3 regions of the Cryobacterium sp. TS_SC_7 genome follow, and region 1 is predicted to be linked to each of the others. Evidence: predicted binding sites of a transcription regulator. Region 1 holds the regulator's gene; each other region holds the start of a gene.
What was found. The regulator LexA, encoded in region 1, represses DNA repair genes until DNA is damaged. The targets are predictions, from matches to a motif close to TCGAACANNTGTTCGA.

Region 1 (9,857 bases):
ACGGCCGGGCTGGAGACGACGACGCTGGTTGCCGGCGTCATCGACGGCCACAACATTTGGCGCGGTGACCTAGCGACGGCCTTCGAGACCGTGGCCGGTCTGGAGCGGCTCTCACCCCGGGTCACGGTCTCCACCTCGACGTCGCTGCTGCACGTGCCGCACGACGTCGACGACGAATCGGCGCTGAGCGACGAGTTGAAGAGTTGGCTGGCCTTCGCCGACCAGAAGGTCACCCAGGTGGCCACGATCGCCCGGGGGCTCTCCGAGGGGCGTGCTGCCATCGCCGCCGACCTCGCGGCAGCCTCCGCAGCCCTCGACGCGAGACGGGTCGCGCCCGGCGTGCACGACGGCGCCGTACGCGTGCGCACGGAGGCCCTCACCCCGACCGACTTCACCCGCGTGGACTACGCCGCACGGGTGGCGGCCCAGGAGGCCACCCTGAATCTGCCGTTCCTGCCGACGACCACGATCGGATCGTTCCCGCAGACCGGGGACATCCGTCGGGCCCGGGCGCAATTACTCAAGGGGTCGCTGAGCACCGTTGACTATCGAGACCTGATGCGGGCCGAGATAGCGCGCGTGGTCACGGTGCAGGAAGAAATCGGCCTCGACGTGCTGGTGCACGGCGAGCCGGAGCGCAACGACATGGTGCAGTACTTCGCCGAGAATCTCGACGGGTTCGCCGTCACCGAGAACGGCTGGGTGCAGTCGTACGGCAGCCGGTGCGTGCGCCCCTCGATCCTCTGGGGAGATGTGTCCCGGCCGCAGCCGATCACGGTCGAGTGGTCGGCGTACGCCCAGGGTCTGACGCTCAAACCGGTGAAGGGGATGCTCACCGGCCCGGTGACGATCCTCGCGTGGTCGTTCGTGCGCGATGACCAGCCGCTCGGCGACACGGCCCGGCAGGTGGCCCTGGCGCTCCGCGATGAAATCGCCGACCTCGAGAGAGCGGGAATTCAGATCGTCCAGGTCGACGAGCCCGCACTGCGAGAACTGCTGCCGCTGAAGAAGGAGGACCACGCAGAATACCTCGACTGGTCGGTGGGCTCGTTCCGCCTGGCCACCGCCGGTGCGGCCGAGGCGACGCAGATCCACACGCACCTGTGTTATTCCGAATTCGGCGTCGTCATCGACGCGATCCGTAATCTGGACGCCGACGTGACCAGCATTGAGGCGGCACGGTCGCGCATGGAGGTCGTCGGGGATATCCAGACCTCCGGCTTCGACCACGGGATCGGCCCGGGTGTGTGGGACATCCACTCGCCGCGGGTTCCCAGTGTCGCCGAGCTGACCGACCTGCTCGAGCGGGCCGCCCGGGCCATCCCGTCCGGCCAGATCTGGGTGAACCCGGATTGCGGCCTGAAAACCCGGGGCTATGCCGAGACGGTGCAGTCTCTGCGGAACATGCTCGCCGCCACCCGCGCCGTGCGCACGCGCCTGGCCGTTCCCGCGTAGTCCGCGCCGGCCGCACCCACGCAGAAGGCCGGGCACGACACCGAAAAACGGTGTTCGTGCCCGGCCTCCTGAACCCTGTGGTGACCCGACAAATCAGAGTCTCCACGACGCTGGTCGAGCCTGTCGAGACCGCGAGACCCCGAGCCGTGATCCGGCCTACACCGAGCGCAGCACCGCCACGACCTTGCCGAGAATCTCGGCGTGGTCGCCGACGATCGGTTCGAAGTTCGTGTTGCGGGGGAGCAGCCAGGTGTGTCCGTCGCGCTGGCGGAACACCTTCACGGTGGCCTCGTTGTCGAGCATGGCCGCGACGATCTCGCCGTTCTCCGCGGTCTTCTGCTGCCGAACGACGACCCAGTCACCATCCATGATGGCCGCGTCGATCATGGACTCGCCCGTCACCTTGAGCATGAAGAGATCGCCCTTACCGACGAGCTGGCGGGGGAGCGGGAAGATCTCGTCGATCTGCTGTTCGGCGGTGATCGGAATTCCGGCCGCAATGCGGCCGACGAGCGGCACCATCGCGGCATCACCGACCTGGACCCCGGTGTGGAAACTCTCCGTGCCGGACGTGGCGTCTTCGGGCGACTGCGGAATCTCGATCAGAACTTCGAGGGCGCGGGGACGATTCGGGTCGCGGCGCAGATAACCGCTCAGTTCAAGCTGGTTGAGCTGGTGGGTGACGCTCGACAGGGAGGCGAGCCCGACGGCGTCGCCGATCTCGCGCATGCTCGGCGGATAACCGCGCTGGCTGACCGAGCGCTGGATCACGTCGAGGATGGCGAGCTGTTTCTCGCTCAGGCTCTTGCGCCGTCTGGTGCCGCCCTTGTCGCGGGGACCGCTGGTGTCTTGTGCCACGTTCGTCGCTCCTCGTGTTGAGTGGTGCGCTGGCAGCAGCCGTGACGGCGACCGTTTCACGCGAATGTCGGGGGTGCCTGATTGAGTTTCAAACAGACAATCGAAACTGTATCCATCTCACGCTCAGAAAACAAACATGTATTCGAGTGTGTCGGAAAAATCTTTTCAGAAAGTACCGAATAGGGCTTGATTGTTCGAAATATCGAATATACATTCGGAACATAAGTTCGCATCCGGCTCTCCCGGCCGAGAGCCGGATGCGTCTTCTTACAGGAGGTTGGATATGAGCACTGCACTTGATCTTGGCGCCCCCATCGCGACAGGGCGCAGCCGACTGCGTCTGACCCGGCGCGGTCGCGTTGTTTTCACGGCGCTGGCGGGCCTTCCGCTCGTGGCCGCGGCATTCGTCGTCGTTCTGAACGGCGGACTGGCAGCCGCCGAGAGCTCGACGGTCGGCCGTGTGGCCACGGCCTTCGACTACGTGACCATTCAATCGGGGCAGTCGCTCTGGCAACTCGCCGAGACCATCGCCCCGACGTCCGACCCGCGCGACGTCATCGCCGAGATCGTGAGCCTCAACCAGCTCCCGTCCGACAGCGTGCAGCCCGGACAGAGGCTCGCCCTGCCGAACGAGTTTTGATTCACTCAGTCCTGGTCCAGCGGGCCCTGATTCGGCCGAACCCGTTCGCGCGATACGTCCGCCGGTAATATGGGGGAAGTGACCAGTCTCAGCGACCTGCCCCTCCGCGATAATCTGCGCGGACTCACTCCCTACGGGGCCCCCCAACTGCATGTGCCGGTGGCCCTCAATGTGAATGAGAACACACACGGAATCCCGGACGAGGTGGCGCAGGACATCGTCTCTGCGCTGGCGGTCGCGGTGAAAACCGTCAACCGGTATCCCGATCGGGAATTCACAGAACTGCGCGATTCCCTCGCCCGATACCTCGGCCATGGGCTGACCCGCAAGAACATCTGGGCGGCGAACGGGTCCAACGAGGTGCTGCAGCAGGTGCTTCAGGCCTTCGGTGGTCCCGGGCGGTCCGTGCTCGGGTTTGCACCGACATACTCGATGTACCCGCTGCTCGCCTCCGGAACCGGCACCCGCTGGATCGCCGGCGGGCGCGACGCCGACTTCGAGCTCAGCCCGGCCACGGCCGTCGACTGGGTCAACCGGGTCGCCCCCGACCTCGTCTTCCTCTGCTCGCCGAACAACCCCACCGGCACACCGCTGTCCCTGGACACCATCGCGGCCGTCTACGACGCGACCGACGGTGTCGTCGTCGTCGACGAGGCCTATTACGAGTTCGGCCCGACCGACGCGCCGAGTGCGCTCAGCCTGCTGCCCGGCCGGGAGCGTCTGCTGGTCTCCCGCACCATGAGCAAGGCGTTCGCCTTCGCCGGAGCCCGCGTCGGGTATCTGGCCGCCGACCCGGCCGTGACGGATGCGCTGCGCCTCGTGCGCCTGCCGTACCACCTGTCGGCGCTCACCCAGGCGGCCGCAGTCGCCGCCCTCGCCCACACGCCGGCGATGCTCGCGATGGTCGACGACATCCGCTCCCAGCGCGACCGCATCTCGGCCGAACTGACCTGCCTCGGGTACTCGCCGCTGCGCAGTGCGAGCAACTTCGTGCTGTTCGGCGGGGTCGAAGACCCGCGGGCCACGTTCGAAGCCCTGCTGGCCGACGGCGTCCTCGTGCGGGACGTCGGCATCCCCGGCCACCTGCGAGTCAGCGCCGGCACCGAAGCGGAGACGACCGCCTTCCTCACCGCCATCGAAGCGCTCGGGCAGCCGTGACCGGATCAGGCCAATAAACTAGGCGTATGAGCTTCTCTTCAGCGTCCACTCCGCCCCGTTTCGCCCACCTGCAGCGTGAGACGAGCGAGTCGAGCATCGACCTGTCGCTCAACCTCGACGGCACCGGTGAGTCCGACATTCAGACCTCGGTCCCGTTCTACGACCACCTATTGACCGCGTTCGCGAAACACTCGCTGACCGACCTCACGGTGCGGGCGCGCGGTGACATCGAGATCGACGTGCACCACACCGTCGAAGACGTCGGAATCCTGCTCGGGCAGGCCATCAAGCAGGCCCTCGGGGACAAATCCGGCATCTCCCGGTACGGCGACGCCCTGGTGCCGCTCGACGAGGCGCTCGTGCAGGCCGTCGTCGACATCTCCGGACGCCCGTATCTCGTGCACCAGGGAGAACCGGCGGGTTTCGAATTCCACCTGATCGGAGGCCACTTCACCGGATCGATGGTGCGCCACGTGTTCGAGGCCGTGGCCTTCAACGCCGGCCTCACCGTGCACGTCACGGTGCAGGGCGGTCGCGACCCGCACCACATCGCCGAAGCCGAGTTCAAGGCCTTCGCCCGTGCCTTCCGGCAGGCCAAGGCGCTCGACCCGCTGGTGTCGGGCATCCCGTCCACCAAGGGTGCACTGTGACCAACGTCGTCGTCTTCGACTACGGCACGGGAAACGTGCACTCGGCAGTCAAGGCTCTCGAGCTGGCCGGGGCTGTCGTCACGCTGACCAGCGATCGCCGTGAAGCGCTCGAGGCCGACGGCCTGGTCGTGCCCGGTGTGGGGGCGTTCAGCGCCGTGATGCAGGCGCTGACCGCCGTGCGGGGCGATGAGATCATCGACCGGCGGATCGCGGGCGGACGCCCGGTGCTCGGCATCTGCGTGGGCATGCAGGTCATGTTCGAGCACGGCGTCGAACGCGGAATCGACACGGAAGGCCTCGGCGAATGGCCGGGCACCGTGACCCGGCTGGACGCGCCCGTTCTGCCGCACATGGGCTGGGACACGGTCACGCCGGGGGAAGGGTCAGCCCTCTTCCGCGGCATCGAGCAGGAGCGGTTCTACTTCGTGCACTCCTATGCCGCCCAGGACTGGACCCTCGACGTCATGCCGCCGTTCCCGAAGCCGATCCTCACCTGGTCCGAGCACGGTCGGCCGTTCCTGGCCGCCATCGAGAACGGACCGCTCACAGCCACCCAGTTCCACCCGGAGAAATCCGGTGAGGCCGGCATCCGTCTGCTCAGCAACTGGCTGGGCACCCTCCACGACTAGCTTCCCCTTTCCTGACTGAACCGGTCGCCGCGACCACTCCCAACCGAGGACACCCATGACTGAGAACAACCCTGCCCCCCGTCTCGTTCTGCTGCCCGCCGTCGACGTCGCCGACGGCAAAGCCGTGCGCTTGACCCAGGGTGAGGCCGGTACCGAGACCAACTACGGTGACCCCGTCGACGCGGCCCGGGACTGGGCTCGCCAGGGTGCGGAGTGGATCCACCTCGTCGACCTCGACGCCGCGTTCGGCCGCGGTAACAACACGGATGTCATCCGCACCGTGATCCGGGAGGTCACGGGCGTGAAGATCGAGCTGTCCGGCGGCATCCGCGACGATGCGTCGCTGGACGCTGCGCTGAATGCGGGCGTCAGCCGGATCAACCTCGGCACCGCCGCCCTGGAAGACCCGGAGTGGGCCGCCCAGGTCATCGCCCGGCACGGGGACGCCGTCGCTGTCGGCCTCGACGTGCGCGGAACGACCCTCGCCGCCCGCGGCTGGACCAAGGAGGGCGGCGACCTCTGGCAGGTGCTCGCCCGCCTCGAAGAGGCCGGCTGCTCCCGCTACGTCGTCACCGACGTGACCAAGGACGGCACACTGCAGGGCCCGAACATCGACCTGCTCCGCCAGGTGATGGAGCGCACCGACCGCCCGGTCGTCGCCTCCGGCGGCATCTCCAGCCTCGACGACCTCCGCGCGCTGCGCGAACTGGTGCCGCTCGGCCTCGAGGGTGCCATCGTCGGCAAGGCCCTCTACGCGGGGGCGTTCACCCTGGGCGAGGCGCTGGATGTCGCGGGCGCGTAACCTCGGCTCCACCGGCCTGCCCGGCGGCCCCGGTCCCGGCGGCGGCGATTCCGCGGGGCAGCCGTGGGCCGGGCGCACGTTCTCGCCCAGCCTGCACTCCGACGACGATGGGCTGGCACCGGAGTTCCTGCTCGAGGCGCTGCACCGGTTCCACTCCCGGGAGGCAGGCGAGGAGACGGTCGTCGACGCCCTGCGCACGGCCCGTCTGCTCATCCCCCTGGTCACCGCGCTCGGCGACTCGGGCACCACTGACGCCGGTCTCGTCGTCGACAAGACCCAGGAACTCTCGATCATCACCGTCGCCGGACCCGACGGACGCACGGTGTTGCCGGTGTTCTCCTCCGTTGCCGCGATGTCGGCCTGGAACACGCAGGCTCGTCCCGTGCCGTCCGACGGCATCCGGGTGGCGCTGGCCGCGGCCCAGGACGACACCGACCTGGTCGTGCTCGACCCGACCGCGCCGACCGAGTTCGTCGTGCGCCGGCCCGCCCTGTGGGCCATCGCGCAGTCCCTGCCCTGGACGCCCAGTTACGCCAGCCGGCCCGTCGCGGATGCCTTCGCCGAGTCCGTCGCCACCGAACTGAGCGTGCTCGGAGTGGAGCTGGCCCCGGGCGACCCGGCCGCCCGGCTCGCCGGCCCGGAACTGGTCGTGCGCCTCGAACTCGTGGACGGCCTGACCCGCACCGAACTCGACGCGACCCTTGCCCGGCTCGCCGCCCGCTGGTCGGCGAGCGACCTGATCGCCACGCAGGTCGACTCGCTCACCGTGCAGCTCGTCGCCTCCAAGTAGTCGACCGCATCCCTGCTCCTGACGAATTCGACGGAGATTTTGCCCAAAACGCCCCGTTTGTCGTCAAAATCGCGTGTTTGACTCGAAATCTCCGTCGAATTTGTTCGAGCGGGCGCGGTGGGTGATGTCAGACGTATCGGCGAGGATGGACACATGAACGAGGTTCTGCACCGATTCACACCGGCGACCCGGGCCTGGTTCGCGCAGGCCTTCGCCGCACCCACCGAGGCGCAGCTCGGGGCGTGGGATGCGATCTCCCGCGGCGCCCACGCGCTGGTCGTGGCTCCCACCGGGTCCGGCAAGACGCTCGCCGCGTTCCTCTGGGCCATCGACCGGTTGGCCGCGGATGCTGCGACTACAGCAGCTGCTCCGGCTGCCTCGAAGGTCACGGGTGCTCTGAAGGCCACGAAGGTCACGGATGTCCCGGCACCCCCGCGCACCCGCGTGCTCTACATCTCGCCGCTCAAGGCGCTCGGCGTCGACGTGGAACGCAACCTGCGTGCGCCACTGGTGGGCATCGTCCAGGCTGCCGAGAGACTCGGATTCGCACCTCCTCAGGTGACCGTCGGGGTGCGGTCGGGGGACACCCCGGCCGCCGAGCGCCGCAGCCTGGTCAAAACGCCGCCGGACATCCTCATCACGACCCCCGAATCGCTGTTCCTCATGCTCACCTCGGCCGCGCGCGAATCCCTGCGCGGCGTCGACACGGTCATCATCGACGAGGTTCACGCGGTCGCGGCGAGCAAGCGCGGCGCGCACCTGGCCGTCTCCCTGGAACGCCTCGACGACCTGTTGGAGCATCCGGCGCAGCGCATCGGATTGTCGGCCACCGTGCGACCGGCGGCCGAGGTCGCCCGGTTCCTCGGCGGGTCCGCGGCCGTGGAGATCGTGGCGCCGGTGTCGACGAAACGATTCGACCTCAGCGTGGTCGTACCCGTCGACGATATGAGCCAGGTCGGCCCGGTGCCGGTGCGGGAGGGGGCCACGGCCGCGGCCGCCCCGCAGACCGGATCCATCTGGCCGCATGTGGAGGAGGCCATCGTCGACGAGGTGCTGGCGCACACCTCCTCGATCGTCTTCGCGAACTCCCGCCGGCTGGCCGAACGACTGACCGCTCGCTTCAACGAGATCTATGCACAGCGCCTGGAAGATGCTCTGGAGCCGGCGCTGGTGCCGGTCGGCGTAGCGGCGTCCCGCGCGCCGGCCGCCCTCATGGGCGCGAGCGGCCACAGCGACGGAGCCGAGCCGCTGCTCGCCCGAGCCCACCACGGCTCCGTGAGCAAGGAGCAGCGGGCCCTGATCGAAGACGACCTCAAAGCCGGGCGTCTGCGGTGCGTGGTGGCCACGTCCAGCCTGGAGCTCGGCATCGACATGGGTGCCGTCGACCTGGTCGTGCAGGTGGAGTCCCCGCCGTCGGTGGCGAGCGGACTGCAACGCATCGGCCGGGCCGGGCACCAGGTGGGCGAGGTCTCCCGCGGCGTGATCTTCCCCAAGCACCGGGCCGATCTCATCCATGCGGCCGTCGCCGCCGAGCGCATGGCCGCCGGCCTGATCGAATCGCTCCAGGTGCCGTCCAACCCGCTCGACATCCTCGCCCAGCAGACCGTGGCAGCCACCGCCCTGGAACCCATCCACGCCGAGGAATGGTTCGACACCGTCCGTCGCGCCGCACCCTTTCACTCGCTCCCGCGGTCTGCTTACGAGGCCACCCTCGACCTGCTCGCCGGCCGGTACCCGTCCGACCAGTTCGCCGAACTGCGCCCGCGCATCGTCTGGGACCGGGACACCGGCATCCTCACGGGCCGTCCCGGCGCCCAGCGTCTGGCCGTGACCAGCGGCGGCACCATCCCCGACCGAGGCCTGTTCGGCGTCTTCATGGTCGGCGGCGACGAGACCACCGGCCGCCGGGTCGGAGAACTCGACGAAGAGATGGTCTACGAGTCCCGGGTCGGCGACGTCTTCGCCCTCGGCACGACCAGCTGGCGCATCCAGGAGATCACCCACGACCGGGTCTTGGTTCTCCCCGCGTTCGGCGAACCGGGACGGCTCCCGTTCTGGAAGGGCGACGGCCTGGGGCGGCCGGCCGAGCTCGGCGAGGCGATCGGCGCGTTCCTGCGGGAGCTGTCGGCGCTCCCCGCCGACGAGGCACGGATTCGCTGCCGAGCGGGCGGCCTCGACGAGCGGGCCGGCAACAACCTGCTGGCCTTCCTGGCGGAGCAGCGCGCCGCGACCGGCCACCTTCCGACGGATCACACCCTCGTCGTCGAGCGCTTCCGCGACGAACTCGGCGACTGGCGGGTGGTGCTGCACTCTCCGTTCGGGCTGCAGGTGCACGCCCCCTGGGCCCTCGCCGTGGGCGCCCGCGTGCGGGAGCGCTACGGGCTCGACGGGGCCTGCGTCGCCAGCGACGACGGCATCGTCGTTCGCATCCCCGACACCGAGTCCGACCCGCCCGGCAGCTCCCTCTTCGTTTTCGACCCGGCCGAGCTCGAACAGCTGGTCACCGACGAGGTCGGCGGATCGGCTCTGTTCGCCGCACGGTTCCGCGAGTGCGCCGCCCGGGCCCTACTGCTCCCGCGCTACAACCCGGGTCGCCGGTCGCCGTTGTGGCAGCAGCGGCAGAAGGCCGCCCAACTGCTCGACGTGGCCCGCGCCTTCCCCACCTTCCCGATCATTCTCGAGACCGTGCGCGAGTGCCTGCAGGACGTCTACGATCTGCCCGCGCTGCTGGCCCTCACCCGTCGCATCGACAGTCGGGCACTGCGCCTGGTCGAGACCCAGACGGATGCCGCCAGCCCCTTCGCGAGCACCCTCCTCTTCGGCTACGTGGCCGCGTTCATGTACGAGGGGGATTCCCCGCTCGCCGAGCGACGCG
Region 2 (9,857 bases), 940 kb from region 1:
ACGGGCTGATCGAGGGCGCGGAGCAGTACGGCGTTGACCGCGGCTCCCTCAAGCGGGCCAGCGAACCCGAGGACATCGTGGGGGCGGCCCTGTTCCTGGCCGGCCCCGGCAGCAACTACATCACCGGCCAGACCCTGGTCGTCGACGGCGGGCGCCAGTTCCTCTAGGAACCGGCTCCGCGCATCCGTCACTCACCCGAAGGAGATCTGAGAAATGCCCACCGTAACCTACGTTGCCCACGACGGCAGCGAGACCATCGTCGACGGATTCGCGGGCGACTCCGTCATGGAGACGGCCGTGCGCAACGGCGTGCCCGGCATCGTCGCCGAATGCGGCGGCAGCCTCTCCTGCGCCACCTGCCACGTGTTCGTCTGCGCCGACAGCGCCGAGCTGTTCCCGCCGGTCGCCGGCCTGGAAGACGACATGCTCGACGGCACCGCCGTCGACCGGGAGGACAACTCCCGGCTCTCCTGCCAGCTCAAACTGACCGACGACCTGGACGTGCAGGTCACGACCCCGGAAACGCAGGTGTGAGCACCATGAGCGACCCGATTGGCACCGGTGCCGCGCCCCGCGGCACCCTGATCGTGGGCAACTGCCAGGCGGGGGTGCAGCTGGCCTCCAGCCTGCGGGAGCTCGGCGACACCGAACCGATCACCCTGGTCGGCGAGGAACCGCACGCGCCCTACCAGCGGCCACCGCTGTCGAAGGCGTTCCTCAAGGGCGAGGCCACCGCGGACTCGCTTGCCTTCCGCAGTCACGATTTCTACCAGACCCACCGGATCGAGCTCGTCACCCGGGAACGCATCGTCAAGATCACCCGCGACGCGCGGGGCGGCGAGGCCGTGGCCGAATCCGGGCGCATCTTCCCGTTCGCCCGCCTCGCGCTCACCGTGGGGGCCGTGCCGCGCACGATCCCGCTCGAGGGTTCTGAGCTGGAGGGGGTGCACTACCTGCGGGATGCGACGGAGGCCGCGGTACTCGAGCAGCAGCTGCGTCAGGCAAGGAACGTCGTCGTGATCGGCGGCGGTTTCATCGGGCTCGAGGTGGCGGCCGGGGCCCGGGCCTCCGGCAAGGACGTCACCGTGCTGGAGGCCGCCCCGCGGCTGATCGGCCGGGCCGTCTCCGAACAGACCAGCGCGTTCTACCTCCAGGCGCATCGGCGCCGCGGCCTGAACGTCGTGCTGAACGCGACAGTGGTTCGCCTCGTCGGCGAACACGACCGGGTGGCCGGCGTGGAGCTCGGCGACGGCAGCGTCGTACCGGCCGACGTCGTGCTGATCGGCGTCGGCGTCATCCCGCGCACCGAGCTGGCCGAGCAGCTGGGTCTCCTGATCGACAACGGGATCGTCGTGGACGCCCAGGCGCTCGCCAGCGACGGGGTCACCGTCGCGGCCGGCGACTGCGCCAACATGCCCAACCCCTCCATCTCCGATTTCGGCAACGGCCGACTGCGACTCGAAAGCGTGCAGAACGCCGTGGAGCAGGCCAAGGTCGCCGCCGCCACCCTGCTGGGCATCCCGGCAGAGCACAAGACGGTGCCGTGGTTCTGGTCCGACCAGGCCGACCTGAAACTGCAGATCGCCGGGCTCAATGGCGGTCACGACCAGGTGGTTCTGCGTGGCGACCCCGATTCGGAGAAGTTCTCCGTGCTCTACTACCGCGCCGGCACCCTGATCGCCGCGGACTGCATCAACAGCCCGCTCGATTTCATGGCCGTGCGGAACGCCCTGCACAAGGGGCTGTCCGTTCCGGCCGATGCCGCCACCGACACCTCCATCCCGCTCAAGAAGCTCGCCACCGAAGCCCCGGCGCTCTCCGAGAAAGTGACAACGCCATGACCCTGCAGACCGAACAGCCGATCGACACGAGCCCGATCGGCGTCGCCGACGACTCACCGGATGACCTCGACCCGCTCTGGCGGGCCGTCGAGCCGGAGATGCGCACGCGCGGCAACGACATCCACATCCCCATGTCGTTCGCCTTCGCCGAACGCCTCTGCGACGCGTATCCGGAGGCCGATTCCCTGGTGGTGCGGGTCGCCATCCTGCTGCACGACACCGGCTGGGCCCGCGTCGACGAGACGAAGATCATCTCCGAGGGCTTCGGCAAGAACTGGCGCCAGTCCCAGATCCGGTTCGAACACGAGATCAAGGGCTGCGAGATCGCCCGCGAGGTGCTTCCCGGGCTCGGCTACGACGACGCGTTCATCACCCGGGTGACCGACATCATCGACGGGCACGACACCCGCCCGGAGTCGCACTCGATCGAGGACTCACTGGTGCGCGACGCCGACCGGCTCTGGCGCTTCACCCCGGCGGGCATCGCCCTGGCCTCGAGCTGGTTCTTCCAGACGCCGTCGTTCTACTGCCGCCGGCTGCGCTCGGAGATTCTCCCGGAGCTGATCACCGCCGCGGGGCTCGAGATGGCGACGGTCGAATTGGACCGGGCCGAAGCGCTGCTCAAGGTCGCGGTGCTGTGATGGAGACGGTGCTCGCGACCGTTCCGTACACCCACACGGACGACCTGTTCATCGACGGAACGTGGACCACGGCCGACGGGGCCGGGCGCACGATGGTGACCAACCCGGCGACGGAAGAGGTGTGGGGGAGCGTGCCCGTGGCATCCGTCACCGACCTCGACCGGGCCGTCGGCGCGGCCCGCCGGGCCTTCACCGGCATCGGCTGGCGCGACCTGGCGCCCTCCGAACGCGCGGTCTACCTGCTGCGGCTGGCCGACGAGGTCGAGAAGCGCAGCGAGGCGATCTCGCACACCAACACCTGGGAGAACGGGTCGCCGGTCGCGGAGACCAGCCGCGCCGGTTCGAACGCGGCCGCCATCTTCCGCTACTTCGCGGGCCTCGCGCCGCACCTGGAGGCGCCGGATGTGCGCCGGTTCCCCGACGGCTCCGCCGAGACCGTAGTGCGGCAGGACCCGGTCGGGGTCTGCGCCCTGATCGCGCCGTGGAACTTCCCGATCAACCTCGTGGTCGCCAAGCTCGCCCCGGCGCTGATGGCCGGCTGCACCGTCGTGATCAAGCCGGCCTCGCCGACGCCGCTCTCGATCCGCCAGATCGCGGATGCCGTCGCCGCCGCCGGCATTCCGGCCGGGGTGGTCAACGTGGTCACCGGCAACAGCGCCGTCGGCGACGCCCTCGTGCGGCACCCCGGCATCGACAAGGTGGCCTTCACCGGCTCCACCCCGGTGGGCCGGTCCATCGGCGCGGCGTGCGGCGAGCTGCTGCGCCCAGCGACCCTGGAGCTGGGCGGCAAGTCGTCGGCCCTGGTGCTGCCCGACGCCGACCTGGCCGACATGCAGAAGGTGCTGATTCGCACCTGCATGCGCAACACCGGGCAGACCTGTTACATCTCCACCCGCATCCTCGCGCCGCGGGAGCGCTACGACGAGCTGGTCGACATGGTCACGGCGACCATCGCGGCGGCGCCGCAGGGCGATCCGATGAATCCGGCGACCGTGTTCGGGCCGAGCGCCACCGCGTCGCAGCGAGACACCGTGCTCGGCTACATCCGTTCGGGGATCACGGAGGGGGCGCGCCCCACGACCGGCGGCGATGTGCCCAGCGGGTTCGACCGGGGCTTCTACGTGAAGCCGACCGTGTTCGCCGGAGTCACGCCTGGCATGCGGATCGCCCGGGAGGAGATCTTCGGGCCCGTGCTGGCGATCCTGCGCTACGACAGCCTCGACGAGGCCGTCGGGATCGCCAACAACACGGCCTTCGGCCTCGGCGGCACGGTCTTCTCCAGAGACGAGGATGCCGCCCTCGCGGTGGCGGCCAGGGTGGACACCGGCTCGATCGGGCTCAACTTCTTCGCCTCCAACCATGCCGCCCCCTTCGCGGGACGGCATGATTCAGGACTCGGCGTCGAATTCGGCCTGGAGGGCCTGCACGTCTACCTCAAGCCGCAGTCGGTGCACCGGCGCATCCGCTCGTAGTTCGCGGAACGGCCGGGGGAGCTTAGAGTGACTGGGTACTCGCGCAGGCGAACGCTCCAGTGGAGCGGGCCCGGCGCGTCCATGCAGCGTGAAGTCCGAGGAGCCCCCATGACCGACACCATCGCCCCCATCGCACCGGCCCACGGCGTCGGCCTGACCGACGCCGCCGCCGTGAAGGTGCGCAGCCTGCTCAGCCAGGAGGGGCGCGAAGACCTGAACCTGCGCGTTGCCGTGCAGCCCGGCGGCTGCTCCGGCCTGATCTACCAGCTCTACTTCGACGAGCGCATTCTCGAGGGTGACGTCGTGGTCGACTTCGACGGCGTCGGCGTCGTGCTCGACAAGATGAGCGTGCCGTACCTCGAGGGAGCCTCGATCGACTTCGAGGACACCATTGCCAAGCAGGGCTTCACGATCGACAACCCGAACGCCGGCAGCAGCTGCGCCTGCGGCGACTCCTTCAGCTAGAGGCTCCGCTCGAGCGCCCGCTCGAGCCTCGGCCGCTCGAGCCTCGGCCGCAGCATCCGCGGGGATGCCCGCCGCGGCATCCGTTCGATCGCGGCGCAGCTTGTGGAAGCCGGCGCACGTTAGAACCTGCGCCCGCTTCCACAACCTGCGCCGCGAGCGACGGGGCACACCTCGGCGGGCCGGATGCCGCGGAGTCAGCGCGCGCCGACGACCATCCAGCGGGAGGCCCGGGCCCGCAGGCCCAGGGTCACCGCGCGGGCGCCGAGATAGCCGAACGCGAACGCTGCCATCAACCAGGCCAGGCCGGCGGCCCCCGTCGGTGCCAGAATCAGCACCGCGACGGCCAGCGGCACGAACGCGGCCAGGTTCACCAGCCCGGTCAGTGCGAGATAGCGCGCGTCACCGGCGCCGATCAGCACGCCGTCGAGCACGAACACCACGCCGCCGAGCGGAACCGAGAGTCCGAGCACGATCAGGGTCGCCGGCAACAGCCCGCTGACCTCGGTCGCATTCGTGAACACGCGGCCGAGCACGCCGCTCGCAGCGACCACCAGCAGCCCGAGCGCGGCCCCCGTCAGCACGCCCCATTCGAGGCAGCGCTTGAGGACCATGCGCACCTCGGCCAGGTTGCCGGCGCCGAGGCCCCGGCCCACCAGAGCCTGCGCCGCAATCGCGAGGGCGTCGAGCGCGAACGCCAGCGTCGCGAACAGGGTCATCGCGATCTGGAAGGCCGCCAACTCGGGAGAACCGAGGCTCGTGGCCACGAACACCGCGAGCAGCATGGCCGCACGCAGGCTCACGGTGCGCAGGAAGAGCCAGCCGCCGGATGCCGCGCCCCGCAGCATCCCGGCCCGATGCGGTCGCAGGGGTGCTCCCTCGCGGCGGGCATGCCGGCCGACGACGGCCAGGTAGACGGCGACCATCGCCCACTGGGCGATGACCGTGCCGAGCGCGGATCCGACGATGCCGAGGCCCAGGCCGTAGATGAAGATCGCATTGAGAAGGATGTTGGCCGAGAAGCCGATCCCGGCCACCCACAGCGGGGTGCGGGTGTCCTGCAGGCCGCGGAGCAGGCCGGTCGCAGCGAAGACGATCAGCATGGCCGGGAGGCCGAACATGGAGATGCCCAGGTAGCTGGCGGCTGCGGCGGTGACGGCAGGCTCGGCGCCGAAGGCACCGACGAGCAGCGGGGTCGCGAACCAGCCGGCGGCAGCGAGGAGAACGCCGAGGCCGAGGGCCAGCCAGAGCCCGTCGATTCCGATTCCGACGGCCCGGCGACGGTCGCCGACGCCCAGCCAGCGGGCCACCGCGGGAGTGGTGCTGTAGGCCAGGAAGACCATCAGGCCGATGATCGTCTGCAGCACGGCGCTGGCCAGACCGAGTCCGGCCAGCGGAATGGCGCCGAGGTGGCCGACCATGGCGGAGTCGGCGAGCAGGAACAGCGGCTCGGCGATGAGCGCGCCGACGGCGGGAATGGCGAGGCGCAGGATCTCGCGGTCGATGGGCTGCGGGCGGAGCACGGTGAGAGTGATCCCAAGACTCTAGTTCAGCCTCTCCGCGCTCTCCCACAGTGCTCGGGCCTGTCCCCGGTGGTCGACCCTGTCCTCCGGTGGTCGAGCCTGTCGAGACCCACGTCTCGATACCCACGCTGGTCGAGCCTGTCGAGACCCGGCGGTCGACCCTGTCGAGACCCGGCGGGACGACCCTGTCCTCCGGTGGTCGAGCCTGTCGAGACCCGGCGAGCCGACCCTGATCATTTAGAACACGACTTCGAAAACAAGCTCACGAATATGTGACAGACTATCGACTACGCGTACTATTTCTGATATCCTCAACGCATGACCACCACCGCAGATGACCTCAGAACGGCAACGGATGCCGTCGCTCGCCTGGGCTCCTCCTGCGCCGACTATGAGGCTCTCGCCGATGCCGAGGTGCTGGCCGGTCAGAAGCAGATCGCGGCCGCGCGCCGCCTGCTCGACACCCGCTCCGCGTGGATGGCGGCAACCATCGCCCGTCGCTCCCGGCCCGAGCTCGGCCACTCCGGCCTGGCCGCCCAGCAGGGGTTCCTCTCGCCCGAGGCTCTCATCCAGACCGTGACCGGCTCGACCAAGAATGACGCGTTCAAGCTCGTCGCCGTCGGCACGATGATGGCCGATGCCGAAGCGGCGGAGAAACTGGTCGAGGCGGCTGTGGAGTCGCCCGATGCGGATCCCGCCGCGGTCGCGGAGTTCGTGGCGAAGGTGCCGTGGCAGGCAGCGATCGCCCGAGCCGTCACCGACGGCAGCCTCTCGGTCGATGCGGCCGAGTCGATCCGTTCCGGCCTCGGCCAGATCGATGCCGCGGTCACTGCCGAGAAGCTGGGCACCGCCCTCGAGGCGCTCCTCGTTGAGGCCGCGTCGCTGAATGTCGACCAGGTCTTCAAGCTCGCCCGGCGTCTGCGCGACCAGCTCGACGAGGCGGGTATTGCCGCCCGGGAGAAGCAGGCTCACGACGACCGGTTCCTGCGGGTCTACCGGCTGGGCAACGGCAAGGTGCGCCTGCACGGCCTCTTCGCCCCCGAAGACGGCGAGTTCGTGCTCTCGACGTTCGACTCCGTGACCAGCCCCCGCCGCGGCGGCGTGCGCTTCGTCGACAAAGACAAGTCCGCCTGGGCCAAACGGATGCAGGACGACCCCCGCACCACGGAGCAGATCGCCGCCGACGCCCTCGTGCAGTTGCTGAAGATCGCCGGGGAGGCCGACCAGGGCCGGGTTTTCGGCGGCCGCCGCCCTTCGGTGCGGGTGCTCGTCACCGAGAAGGCCCTGACACCGGGCCAGCCGGGACAGCGGGCCGGTCAGACGGGGCAGTCGGCCGGTCAGTCGGGCCAGCCGGCCCCTGGCCAGGCCGCACAGACCGGCCCGGTTCCCGCCGCATCCGCCGCTCACGGGCAGATTGAGGGCAACCCGGTCCCCATCTCGCAGGAGACCATCGATCGTCTGCTCTGCGACACCGGAACCCGCGGCATCCAGGTTGACGACACCGGGCAGATCACCAACGTCGGCCGTGACCAACGTCTCTTCACCGAGGCACAGCGCGCCGCGATGGGTGTCCGCGACGGAGGCTGCCGTTGGGTCGACTGCGATAGATCACCCGCGTGGTCTGAGGCACATCACATCAACGAATGGTTGAGAGACAACGGGTACACCGACCTTGCCGACGGGGTGCTGCTGTGTCATCCGCACCATCTGCTGCTGCATAACCAGCACTGGACGATCATCCGCACCGGCAATGACTACTGGCTCAAACCACCCGTCGACGTCGATCCGGAACAAACCCTGATCGCACTGCCAAGCAAACGGGCCACTCTGTAGGCGTGACCCCGGGTCTCGACAGGCTCGACCACCGTTGTGGGAGCGTCTGGAGGGCGGGTCGCCGGGTCTCGACAGGCTCGACCACCGGGCGAGGAGTCGCGACTCCGATGCGGGACACCGAAGGGGCGTAACTTGATCAGCATGAGCAGTGTCATCGAGACCCGAGGCCTGGACAAGCGCTTCGGCCGAGTGCCGGCCCTCGACGGCCTCGACCTCACGGTCACAGCCGGCGAAGTCCACGGCTTCCTCGGCCCGAACGGGGCCGGCAAGTCCACCACCATCCGCATCCTCCTGGGGCTGTATCGCCCGAGCGGAGGATCCGCCACAGTCTTCGGCCAGAGCCCCTGGACGGATGCCGTCGCCCTCCATCGCCGCATCGCCTACGTGCCCGGGGACGTGAGCCTGTGGCCCAATCTGTCCGGCGGCGAGGCCATCGACCTGCTCTGCCGTTTGCGCGGCGGAACCGTGGATGCCGCTGCCTACCGGGCACGTCGCGCGCGCCTCGTCGATGCCTTCCAGCTCGACCCCACCAAGAAGGGCCGCACCTATTCGAAGGGCAACCGGCAGAAAGTTGCGCTTATTGCAGCCCTGGCTGCCCCGGCAGACCTGTTCATCCTCGACGAGCCGACCTCGGGGCTCGACCCCCTGATGGATGCCGTCTTCCGCCGGGAGCTGCAAGCGGCGACGGCGGGCGGAGCAACGGTTCTGCTCTCCAGCCACATCCTCTCCGAGGTGGAGCACCTCTGTGACCGGGTGAGCATCATCCGGGCCGGCCGCATGGTGGAGACCGGAACCCTCACCCAACTGCGGCACCTCACCCGCACCGAGGTCACCTTCGCCAGCACAGGGCTGACCGACGCCGACCTGGCCGGGCTGGCCGCGCGCATCCCTGCCGCTCACGACCTCGTCCCCGGCCACGGAGGCCGCGTGAGCTTCACGGCCGACAGCGAGGCGTTGCCCGAGATGCTGCCCGTGCTCGCCGCGCTGCGCGTGCAGGGCCTGACCATCGCGCCGCCGTCGCTCGAGACCCTGTTCCTGCGGCACTATCACGAGGATGCCCCGGTTCCCACGGCCGGAACCCGGTCGTGAGCTCGGGACTCCGCACGGCCTCGCCCACCGGGACCCCCGGACGACGCCGGAGCACCCTCGGTCCCCTGCTGCGCCTGCGTATCCGGCGTGACCGCATACAGCTGGCGATCTGGATGGCCGCTTTCTTCGGGCTTGCCCTATTCGCCGTCTCGGCCGTCGACGCGAGTTTCGGCACGATGGCCGAACGCGAGGGGCTGATCCGAATCGCGGTCGGCTCCCCGACCATCCTGATCTTCCGCGGGGAGCCGCAGGGAACGGATGCCGACGCGGTCATCTTCTTCCTCCTCTTCGCGTTCCTGGCCACGCTGGTGGCCTTCATGAGCTCGTTCCTCGCCGTGCGCCACTCCCGGGCCGAGGAGGAAGCGGGCCGATCCGAGCTCATCTCGGCGACGCCGGCGGGCCGGCTCGTGCCGTTGCTTGCCACGACCGTGCACGGGATCGGTGCTGCCGTGGCCGCCGGGGCGGCCGTGAGCCTGGGTTTCCTGATCGGGGGACTGGACCCTGCCGGCACGATCACCACCGGCGCCGCCATCGCCGCCACCGGGATCGCCTTCCTCGGGGTAGGGCTCCTGGCCGGCCAGGTGATGCGCACCTCGCGCGGGGCGAACGGCCTCGGCGCGGCCCTCATCGCCCTCGCCTATACCCTGCGGGCGCTCGGTGACGCCGGCGGCACCGCATCCGCCGACGGTCTGAGCCTGACCAGCGCCTGGCCGAGCTGGCTGTCACCCATCGGCTGGGGACAACAGACGGATGCCTTCACCGAGAACCGGCCGGCTCCCCTCCTGCTTTCCCTGGCACTGGCCGCCGTGCTCTTCGCCGTGGTCGGGCTGCTGCAATCCCGGCGCGACCTCGGCTCCAGCCTCGTCGGGGAGCGGCCCGGCCCGGAGCGGGCCGCGCGAACGCTCAGCGGCAGCCTCGGCCTGGCCTGGCGTCTGCAGCGCGCGCCTCTGGCCGGTTGGGCTCTCGCCGGCCTCGCGTTCGGTCTCCTCGCCGGGA
Region 3 (9,857 bases), 370 kb from region 1:
GCTCGCTGCCGAAGGCGGCTGGGAGAACGACGGCGAGCTGCTGCGCGCCGCTGCACGGCTGCGCAGCGAGGACAGCGACTTCGGCCAGGCCGGAACGCTGTACCGCGAGGTCTACGACGACGCCGCCAAGGCGCGCTTCCTCGACACCATCACCGGCGCCATCAGCGGGGTGCAGCGCCCCGAGGTGACCGAACGCGCCATCGCGTACTGGACCAGCGTCGACGCCGATCTCGGCCTGAAGCTGCGCGCGAACCTCGCGACCTGGGCCGAGGCCGACATGCTCGCCGAGGCCGCTTCCGGTTACCCGGTCGAGTAGCAGCATCCGTTTGACCTGAAACGCCCGGCCTCCTCGAGGCCGGGCGTTTTCGTGTCGGTGCTCCCCATCGATGAGCAGGGGCGCGGAACGGGCGTGGGTCGAATTCGTTCGGGCGTTACTGCGCGGCGCCGGCGAGCACGGCGGCGAGGGCCGCGTGCAGCCGGGCATCCGCTTCGATGGCGACCTGCTTGATCTCCGGCTTGCTACTGAGCTGCGCCATGATGGCCGGATCGAGGGCCTCCACGGTGGTCTCGCCGGACTCGGCGTGGCGCCGCACCACCACGTTGCACGGCAGCAGGGCGCCGATTCCCGGGTCGGCCATCACGGCCCGCTGGGCCAATGCCGGGTTGCAGGCGCCGAGAATCAGGTAGTCGCCGACCGCGTCCGCGGCCTCCGGGCCGAGCTTGGCCCCGAAGGTGGACTGCAGGTTGATCTCGGTCAAGACCCCGAACCCCTGGTCGAGCAGGGCCTCCCGGGTCATTCGCACCGCTTCCTCGAACGAGACGTTGACCGTGACGGTGTGTGCGTAACTCATGGTGATCCTCCACTCGATGGTTCACTCGGGACGGCGATACGTCCCGTTCCCATCATCCTCGCCAGTGCGATGCCGGGCGACCGGTTCCCGCTGGATTCGGTTAGGTAAGGCCTGCCATACTTAGGGCATGCTTACCTCGACGGATGCGCCCCCCGCCACCCGCTCCCGCGCGAGCTACCGTCCGTTCGCGGTCGAGGTCGCGAAGGTGCTCCGGGTGTCCACCTCGTTCACCCGGGTCACGTTCACGGGCCCCGAGCTGCACCGGTTCGGTACGGCGGGGCTGGACCAGCGCATCAAGCTTGTGCTGCCTCTGGCCGATTCCGGGCTGACGCATTTCCCGGACGATCACTCCTGGTACGACCGCTGGCGCCTGCTGCCCGACGAGCACCGCAACCCGCTGCGCACCTACACGGTGAGCCAGGCACGCCCGCACCTGCGGGAGGTCGACGTGGACTTCGTGAACCACGTGCACGTGCACGTGCACGGGTCCGGCGAGGGGGTCGGTGTCGAAGACGACGAAGCCTCTCAGGCCGGCGGCCCCGCCGCGCGCTGGTTGGCCGCGGCAACCGTGGGCGACCGGGTCGCTATCGTCGGCCCGGATGCCGACGGTGAGAACCCGCGCGTCGGCATCGAGTGGCAGCCCGGTACGGCACGCACGCTGCTGCTCGCGGGCGACGAAACCGCTGCCCCTGCGATCTGCGCCATCCTCTCCGCCCTGCCCCGCGATGCGCGTGGAGCGGTGTTCATCGAGGTGCCCTGCGCCGACGACAAGCTGGGTACGGATGCCCCGGCCGGCGTGAGCGTGACGTGGCTGGCCCGCTCCGGTGCGCGCGGTGCGCTCCTCGAGCCGGCGGTGCGCGACTGGGTGAGTGACTGCCGGTCCGCGCAGCAGGCCTCGCAGCCGTCTGCTCCGCGGGCGGCGCAAACGGCCCCGGGGGAGTCACGCGCGGACGACGCCGCGTCCGGGCCGGAGGGCGGCATCCTCTGGGAAGTCCCGGAGGAATGCCCGACCGACGGGCTCTACGCCTGGCTGGCCGGTGAGGCCGGGGTGATCAAGCGCCTGCGACGCTTCCTGGTCACGGAGTCGGGCGTCGACCGTCGCCAGGTTGCCTTCATGGGGTACTGGCGCGACGGGAAGTCCGAGCCCAACTAGGCCCTGACGCGCTCGGGCCCGCGCTCGCGCTCGCGCTCGGGCGCGCCTCGGCTAGGAGGGAAGAGGGGCGGAGTGCCCGGCGACGAGCGCCGAACTCTGGTCCCAGAGGGCGGCCGCCAGCTGGGGATCGTAGGCCTGCTTGTTGGCCTTCTGGATGCGACGCTTCTCGTAGTACTCGCCTGACACCCAATCGGTGCCCGGCTTCGCGGTCGCCAGCCAGACCAGGGTGTCGGCACCCTGCTCGGGGCCGAGAAGCAGCCGCTTCAGGGGAGTCTGGTAGATCAGGCGCATCAGGGTCGTCGATCCAGTGGAGAAGCTGGTTGCCACCACGCCCGGGTGGAAGGCCGCCGTGTCGATTCCCTGGTCGTGGTAGCGGTGGTGGAGCTCCCTGGTGAAGAGGATGTTCGCGAGCTTGGCGTCGCCGTAGGCCTTGTTCGCGGAGTACTTCGTCTCGGCCTGCAGGTCGTCCGGGTCGATCTTGCCGAAGAGCAGATTGGCGGCGGAGGACGTGTTGATCACGCGGGCCCGGCTGGCGACGAGTCGATCCATGAGCAGGGTGGTGAGCAGGAACGGGGCGAGGTGGTTGACCTGGAAAGTCTTCTCGTGGCCGTCCACGGTGGTCGCGCGGTCGCCCATGATGCCGCCCGCGTTGTTGGCGAGCACGTCGATGCGCGGGTAGCGTTCCTGCAGTTCGGCCGCAAGGGTGCGCACCTGGTCGAGGTCGGCGAAGTCGGCAACGAGGAAGTCGGCGCCCAGCGCCTCTGCAGCCGCGGCCGTCTTGGACGGCGAGCGGCCGACCAGTACGACACGGTCGCCCGACCGGCTGAGCGCCCGCGCGGCGGCGGCGCCGATCCCGTCGCTGGCACCCGTGATCACGATGGTGCGTTTGGTCATTTTTTGTCCCCCTGGGTCACTGGGCAGAGCTGTTGCTCGGCACGCTGTTACTTGACATAGCCGCCTTTTTCAAGGCCGGCTTCGATCTCGAAGCGGTTGCGCAGCGGATTGCGGCCGGCCATCAGGTAGAGCAGCGGAAAAACCATGCCGAAGCGCTGCCACTGGCGTTTGTGCACAGCCTCATGCTCGAGGATGGCCGTCGACACATTCTGGTTGGTCAGGTAGCAACCACCCACGCAGGATCCACCGCGACCGAAAGCCCAGGTGGGCATCCCGCGGAAGACGACGAGCCCGGCCCGGCGCTCGACCTTGCCCGTGCTCCAGATGGATCCCCAGATCAGACCGACCGTCGTGGCGTAGAGATAGCCCGCCCGGCTGATGGGGGAATCGAAGAGGATGCGGCGCACTCCTCCAGCGTAGGTGGCGCCCACGACAGAAAGCTGAGTTTCGCATGATCGCCGCCGTGGCGTCTCGTCCTGCCTTCGATTCCACCCCCGGTGGTCGAGCCTGTCGAGACCCGCGGTCGAACCCAACTCCCGGTGGTCGAGCCCGCTCCCGGTGGTCGAGCCCGTCGAGACCCGGCAAGCCACCCTCGGTGGTCGAGCCTGTCGAGACCCGGCGAGCCGTACCGCTCCCGGTGGTCGAGCCTGTCGAGACCCGGCGAGACAACCCGCTCCCGGTTGTCGAGCCTGTCGAGACCCGGCGAGACAACCCTTGACTGCTTAGAACGCGACTTCGAATGTCTGTCCATAAATATATGACAGACTCTCGACTACACGTACCAACTCTGCTATCCTCGACGCATGACCACCACCGCAGACGACCTCAGAACGGCGACGGATGCCGTCGCCCGCCTGGGCTCGTCCTGCGCCGACTACGAGGCCCTCGCCGACGCCGAGGTGCTGGCCGGTCATAAGCAGATCGCGGCCGCTCGCCGCCTCTTGGATACCCGCTCCGCCTGGATGGCGGCGACCATCGCCCGCCGCTCCCGGCCCGAGCTCGGGCACTCCGGCCTGGCCGCGCAGCAGGGCTTCCTCTCGCCCGAGGCACTCATCCAGACGGTGACCGGGTCGACGAAGAACGACGCGTTCAAGCTCGTCGCGGTCGGCCTGATGATGGCCGATGCTGAAGCGGCGGAGAAACTGGTCGAGGCGGCCGTGGAGTCGCCCGACGCGGATCCCGCCGCGGTCGCGGAGTTCGTGGCGAAGGTTCCGTGGCAGGCGCCGATCGCACGGGCGGTCACCGACGGCACCCTCTCGGTCGACGCGGCCGAGTCGATCCGTTCCGGTCTTGGCCAGATCGACGCCGCGGTCACTGCCGAGAAGCTTGGCACCGCCCTCGAATCCCTCCTTGTCGAGGCCGCGTCACTGAACATCGACCAGGTCTTCAAGCTCGCCCGGCGTCTGCGCGACCAGCTCGACGAGGCCGGCATCGCCGCCCGCGAGAAGCAGGCCCACGACGACCGGTTCCTGCGGGTCTATCGACTGGACAACGGCAAGGTGCGCCTGAATGGGCTCTTCGCCCCCGAAGACGGCGAGTTCGTCCTTTCCGTGTTCGACTCCGTGACCAGCCCTCGCCGCGGCGGGGTGCGTTTCGTCGACAAGGAGAAGGCCGCCTGGGCGAAACGGATGCAGGACGACCCCCGCACCACGGAGCAGATCGCCGCCGACGCCCTCGTCCAGCTGCTGAAGATCGCCGGTGAGGCCGACCAGGGCCGAGTCTTCGGCGGCCGCCGCCCCTCGGTTCGAGTCATCGTCACCGAGAAGTCCCTCAAGACGGATGGACCGGTGCCAGCCGAAGCCGCCGCCCACGGTCAGATCGAAGGCAACCCCGTTCCCATCTCGCAGGAAACCATCGACAGGCTGCTCTGCGACACCGGAACCCGCGACATCCAGATCGACGACACCGGTCAGATCATCAACGTCGGCCGTGACGAACGTCTCTTCACCGAAGCACAGCGCGCCGCGATGGGGGTCCGCGACGGGGGCTGCCGCTGGGTGGACTGCGATCGATCACCCGCGTGGACCGAAGCGCACCACATCAACGAATGGCTCGCCGAAAACGGGTACACCGACCTTGCCGACGGAATACTCCTCTGCCACCCGCACCACCTGCTGCTACACAACCAGCACTGGACGATCATCCGCACCGGCAACGACTATTGGCTCCGGCCACCGGTCGACGTCGACCCGGAACAAACGCTGATCGCACTGCCGAGCAAGCGGGCGGCACTGTAGGTGTGGCCCGGGGTCTCGACAGGCTCGACCACCGTCGGGGGAGCCGCTGGAGGGTGGGTCGCCGGGTCTCGACAAGCTCGACCACCGGGGAGGGAAACCTTGGGCGGGTGGGTTGCCGGGTCTCGACAGGCTCGACCACCGTCGGGGGAGCCGCTGGAGGGTGGGTCGCCGGGTCTCGACAAGCTCGACCACCGGGGAGGGAAACCTTGGGCGGGTGGCTCGCCGGGTCTCGACAAGCTCGACCACCGTCGGGGGAGCCGCTGGAGGGTGGGTCGCCGGGTCTCGACAGGCTCGACCACCGTCGGGGGAGCCTCTGGAGGGTGGGTCGCCGGGTCTCGTCGGGGTCGGCCGCCGTCAGGAGGGGCGACCGTATTCCTCGAGCAGGCGCAGCCACACCTCGCTCAGGGTGGGGTAGCTCGGCACCGCATGCCACAACCGGCGGATCGGCACCTCGCCGACCACGGCGATGGTTGCCGAGTGCAGCAGCTCCGCGACATCCGGCCCCACGAAGGTGACACCGAGCAGAACCTCCCGGTCGAGGTCCACGATCGCCCGCGCCGACCCGGTGTAGCCGTCAGCGTGAACGGATGCCCCGGCCACCCAGCCCAGGTTGTAGTCCAGCACCCGAATGCGGAACCCTGCCTTCTCGGCAGCAGCCTGCGTCAGCCCCACCGACGCGACTTCGGGGTCGGTGAAGGTGACCTGCGGAACGGCGGCATGATCCGCCGTGGCAACGTGGGAACCCCACGGCTTGTCGTCGACGGGCGTGCCCGCGGCCCGGGCCGCAATCACATCTCCGGCCGCGCGGGCCTGGTACTTGCCCTGGTGCGTGAGGAGCGCCCGGTGGTTCACGTCGCCGGTGGCGTACAGCCAGTCCCCGGCCAGTTCCGGCGCGGTACCCCGCACGAGCAGGGTGTCGTCGACCTCGAGCCAGTCGCCCGGGGTCAGACCCACGGTCTCGAGCCCGAGGTCCGTGGTGCGTGGCACCCGCCCGGTCGCCACCAGCACCTCGGTCGCGGTGACCCGGGTTCCGTTGGACAGGGTGAGGGTCACATCATCGTCGTCGCCACGGGACGCTCCGGTGGTCGACACCCCCGTCAGCACGGTGACGCCGGCCTCTCGCAGGGCCGCGGTGACGAGTTCGCCGGCGAACGGCTCCTGCCCGCGCAGCAACCCGCTGCGCACGATCATGGTGACCTCGGCGCCCAGCCCGGCGTAGGCGGTTGCCATCTCGGCCGCGACCACGCCGCCGCCGATGACGGCGAGGCTGTCGGGGATACCCGGGGCGCTGGTGGCCTCGCGGCTGGTCCACGGCGACACGGACGCCAGGCCGGGAATATCGGGCAACAGTGCTGCCGACCCGGTGCTGACAACCACCGCGTGCTCAGCCGACAGCACGGTCCTGCTGCCGTCGGCGGCGGTCACGGTGACCTGCCGTACGCCGCTGAGACGGGCGTGGCCGCGCACCAGGTCGATCCCGGCCTTCTCCAGCCAGCGCACCTGGCCCTCGTCGGACCAGTTGCTCGTGAACGCGTCGCGGCGGCGCAGCACGGCGGCGACGTCCAGATCGCCGGTGAGCGCCTCGGCTGCCCCTCCCACCCGCCGGGCGGCCGCCAGAACCGCGCCGCTCCGCAACAGGGCCTTCGAGGGCATGCAGGCCCAGTACGAGCACTCGCCGCCGACCAGGTCGGCCTCGACGATCACGGTGCGCAGTCCTGCCTGCGCCGTGCGGTCGGCGACGTTCTCACCCACGGCTCCGGCTCCGATCACGATCACGTCGACGTTCAACGCGGCAGGGTTCGGCGTGGTGGTGCTGGCGGCGGCGGGCATCCGTTTCTCCTTGGATCAGTGCTGGCGGTGGGGATACAGACTCAACGGCCGACGAACGTCGCCGGCTGGCGACTCACGAAAGCTTCCATACCGATGCGGGAGTCTTCGGTCACGGCGAGGCGGGCCAGGGCAGGCTGCAGCCCGGCCTCCGCTGCCGCGGCACCCTCCCGAACGGCCGTGCGGGCGCTGGCGAGCGTCGCCTGCACGGCCAGCGGGGCCTGGGCGGCGATCCGTTCGGCCAGTTCGAGCGCCCGGTCGAACTGGGTGCCGTCCGGCACCACCTCCTGGACAAGCCCGATCCGATGGGCCTCGCGGGCGTCGAACATGTCACCGGTGAGCATCCACCGCATGGCGTTGCCCCAGCCGGCCGTGCGCGGGAATCGGAGGGTTGCGCCGCCGAACGGCAGGATGCCGCGTGCCACCTCGATCTGGCCGAACCGGGTGGATTCGGCCGCCACGGACACGTCGCTGGCCAGCATGAGCTCGATGCCGAGAGTGAGGCAGGTGCCCTGCACGGCCATCACGACGGGCTTGGACACGCTCTGTCCCTCCACCTGCCAGGGATGGATGCCGCCTTCCGGAACCATGTCCAGGCCGTCGGGGCCGAGACGCGGGCCGATGTCCGCCAGGTCGAGGCCGGCCGTGAAATGATCGCCGACCGCGTAGACGAGGCCGACGCGCAGCTCAGGGTCACGGTCGAGTTCACCGTAGGCAAGCGCCAGCTGCTGCAGCAGCGCCAGATCGGCCGCGTTGCGCTTCTCCGGGCGGTTGAACCCGATCAGCAGCACATGCCCGCGCCTCTCGGTGATGATCCTCGACGAATCGGAAACAGAGTGCTGCTCGTTCACGGATGCCTCCTTTGGCCTCGTGACGCTGGCGCGTCGGTCCCATGCTATGGCCGAGCGGGGCAGCCTCCCGACCAGCACTTTCGTGTCGTGGAACTCAGCGGGTGAGGGCGCCGATGATGCGCAGGATGCTCGGCAGATCGTCAGTGGCCGCGTCCGGTGAAGCCGGGGCGAAACCGGCGATTGTGGCGCCGGCCATTTCGAATTCGGCACGCAGCGCGGTGATCAACCGGTTCAGGGCCTCGACGCTCAGCCCGAACGGGTAGAGGTCGGCCAGACCGGTCAGCATCGACGGGTCCAACACGTCCAGGTCGATGTGCAGGTAGAACGTGCTCGCACCGGTCGCGCGCAGTGCGGCGACGAGTGCGTCGGGGGAGTCCAGCCGGTCCGCCGGGAGGCTCACGATCCCGCGATCCCGGATCAGGGTGTCCTCGGCCTGGTCGAGGTCGCGCACGCCGCCGATCACGACCCGCTCCAGAGGCACGCGCCCGTCCGCCCCAAGGGTCAGCCCCTCAGCGCCCTCGCCGGCGATCGCCCGCAGCACCATGCCGTTGAAGCCGCCCGAGGATGACGAGTCGGGGGTGTGCAGGGCGGCGTGGGCGTCCAACCAGACCACGGCCAGATCGTTCGGATGCTGCCGCGATGCGTGCTCGACGGCCGCCAGGGAGACCCCGTTGTCGCCGCCGATCGTGAGCACGGGTCCGTCCCCGCCGCGCAGGGCGGTTGCGAGGCGTTCGCGCACCATGACCAGGGTGGAGAAGCGGTCGATGCCGGTGTCCAGAGCGTCGCCGGCCTCGGCCGGCACGGGGACTTCACGGGTGACGGACGAGGGAAGATCGCCTCGGATCGCCTCCGCCCCATCGATCAGGCGCATCGCGCGCGGAGAAACCGAACCCTGCCATTGCGGCACGACAACGAAGGTGGGAGCCATACTTCAGTATGCTCCCTGGGCCTCCCCGCGTGCGGAATTTCTGTGGTGGCCGGGGCCGGTTTCTCCGGTGGCGCTACTGGTCGCGGTAGCGGACGGCCGCAGTCGTGGCTTCCTGGAGTTCCGCCGCGTTCAGACGGGGACCGTAGCCGGGAGTGTCGCGCTGAATACGCCAGCCCTCGCTGAGCGCCCCGACGTTCACGGTGTCGTACCCGATACTGTCGAGCAGCGCCGTCACGGCGGTGGCCGCGGGGGCGTCATCGCTGGCGATGACCAGGGCGCGCCGGTTGGGCGATCCGGCCGGGAGGCCGTGCTCGGTGAGGTCCGCGGCGTAGATGTGGTTGAACGCCTTCACGATGGTGGACTCCGGCAGGCGGTCGCGCAGCAACTCGGCGGTTGTGGTGCTCTCCGTGTCGAGGGCGGCGATGTCTCCGTCGCGCTCCGGGTAGTAGTTGTTCGTGTCGATGACGACCTTGCCGGCCAGTTCGGCCGTCGGCAGGGTGTGGATCTGGTTCAGGGGGATGGTCACAACCACGAGATCGCCGGCCGTCGCGGCCTCGGCGGGGGTCGCCGCCCGGGCGCGCGGACCGAGTTCTCCGATCAGGGTGGTGAGTGTTTCGGGGCCGCGCGAATTGCTCAGCACCACGTCGTATCCGTTGGCCACGCCGAGTCGTGCGAGCTGGCTGCCGATGTTGCCGGCGCCGATGATTCCAAGAGTTGTCATACCGAGGTCAACGAAGGGCGTCGACGGGATGTTCCCGTCGACGCCCGATTGCGCTGGCAGCGGAGCCGACGGCTACTGCGTGATGGAGCTGGTTCCACCGGACTTGAGCGCGGCCAGGCGGGCATCGACCTCGGTGAGCTCGCCGAGGTCTTCGAGGCTCTCGAACTGGGCGTCCAGGCTCGAGGCAGCCAGTTCGCTGGCTCCCCGCACGCGGGCCTCTTCGCGGCGGATCTTGTCTTCGAAGCGGCTGACCTCGCTGGTCGGATCCATGATGTCGATGCTCTTGACGGCATCCATCACCTTGGTCTGGGCCTCGGCGGTCTTCGACCGCGCGATCAGCTCGTTGCGCTTGGAGGCCAGCTGGTTCAGCTTCTCCTTCATCTTGTTGAGGCCGT

Region 2: AC0J5J_RS10850 (DUF222 domain-containing protein) is a predicted target of LexA. The motif match lies at 6,178-6,193, and genes of this name have one in related genera.
Region 3: AC0J5J_RS13500 (DUF222 domain-containing protein) is a predicted target of LexA. The motif match lies at 3,622-3,637, and genes of this name have one in related genera.

What each region holds. Positions count from the first base shown of each region.
Region 1 covers NZ_CM149589.1:3,295,970-3,305,826, forward strand. The annotation lists gene metE (5-methyltetrahydropteroyltriglutamate--homocysteine S-methyltransferase) at 1-1,455, shown strand, start outside; gene lexA (transcriptional repressor LexA) at 1,612-2,313, opposite strand; gene AC0J5J_RS15150 (LysM peptidoglycan-binding domain-containing protein) at 2,597-2,953, shown strand; gene AC0J5J_RS15155 (histidinol-phosphate transaminase) at 3,023-4,111, shown strand; gene hisB (imidazoleglycerol-phosphate dehydratase HisB) at 4,138-4,761, shown strand; gene hisH (imidazole glycerol phosphate synthase subunit HisH) at 4,758-5,390, shown strand; gene priA (bifunctional 1-(5-phosphoribosyl)-5-((5-phosphoribosylamino)methylideneamino)imidazole-4-carboxamide isomerase/phosphoribosylanthranilate isomerase PriA) at 5,446-6,192, shown strand; gene AC0J5J_RS15175 (SseB family protein) at 6,176-6,982, shown strand; gene AC0J5J_RS15180 (ATP-dependent helicase) at 7,136-9,857, shown strand, end outside.
Region 2 covers NZ_CM149589.1:2,355,091-2,364,947, forward strand. The annotation lists gene AC0J5J_RS10815 (SDR family NAD(P)-dependent oxidoreductase) at 1-167, shown strand, start outside; gene AC0J5J_RS10820 (2Fe-2S iron-sulfur cluster-binding protein) at 214-534, shown strand; gene AC0J5J_RS10825 (NAD(P)/FAD-dependent oxidoreductase) at 540-1,841, shown strand; gene AC0J5J_RS10830 (HD domain-containing protein) at 1,838-2,482, shown strand; gene AC0J5J_RS10835 (aldehyde dehydrogenase family protein) at 2,482-3,954, shown strand; gene erpA (iron-sulfur cluster insertion protein ErpA) at 4,063-4,419, shown strand; gene AC0J5J_RS10845 (MATE family efflux transporter) at 4,614-5,939, opposite strand; gene AC0J5J_RS10850 (DUF222 domain-containing protein) at 6,258-7,772, shown strand; gene AC0J5J_RS10855 (ABC transporter ATP-binding protein) at 7,914-8,861, shown strand; gene AC0J5J_RS10860 (ABC transporter permease) at 8,858-9,857, shown strand, end outside.
Region 3 covers NZ_CM149589.1:2,930,333-2,940,189, forward strand. The annotation lists gene AC0J5J_RS13475 (catalase) at 1-316, shown strand, start outside; gene AC0J5J_RS13480 (DUF302 domain-containing protein) at 432-851, opposite strand; gene AC0J5J_RS13485 (siderophore-interacting protein) at 979-2,004, shown strand; gene AC0J5J_RS13490 (SDR family NAD(P)-dependent oxidoreductase) at 2,056-2,898, opposite strand; gene AC0J5J_RS13495 (Fe-S oxidoreductase) at 2,946-3,305, opposite strand; gene AC0J5J_RS13500 (DUF222 domain-containing protein) at 3,702-5,135, shown strand; gene AC0J5J_RS13505 (dihydrolipoyl dehydrogenase family protein) at 5,490-6,965, opposite strand; gene AC0J5J_RS13510 (crotonase/enoyl-CoA hydratase family protein) at 7,007-7,813, opposite strand; gene AC0J5J_RS13515 (arginase family protein) at 7,908-8,741, opposite strand; gene AC0J5J_RS13520 (NADPH-dependent F420 reductase) at 8,815-9,492, opposite strand; gene AC0J5J_RS13525 (PspA/IM30 family protein) at 9,535-9,857, opposite strand, start outside.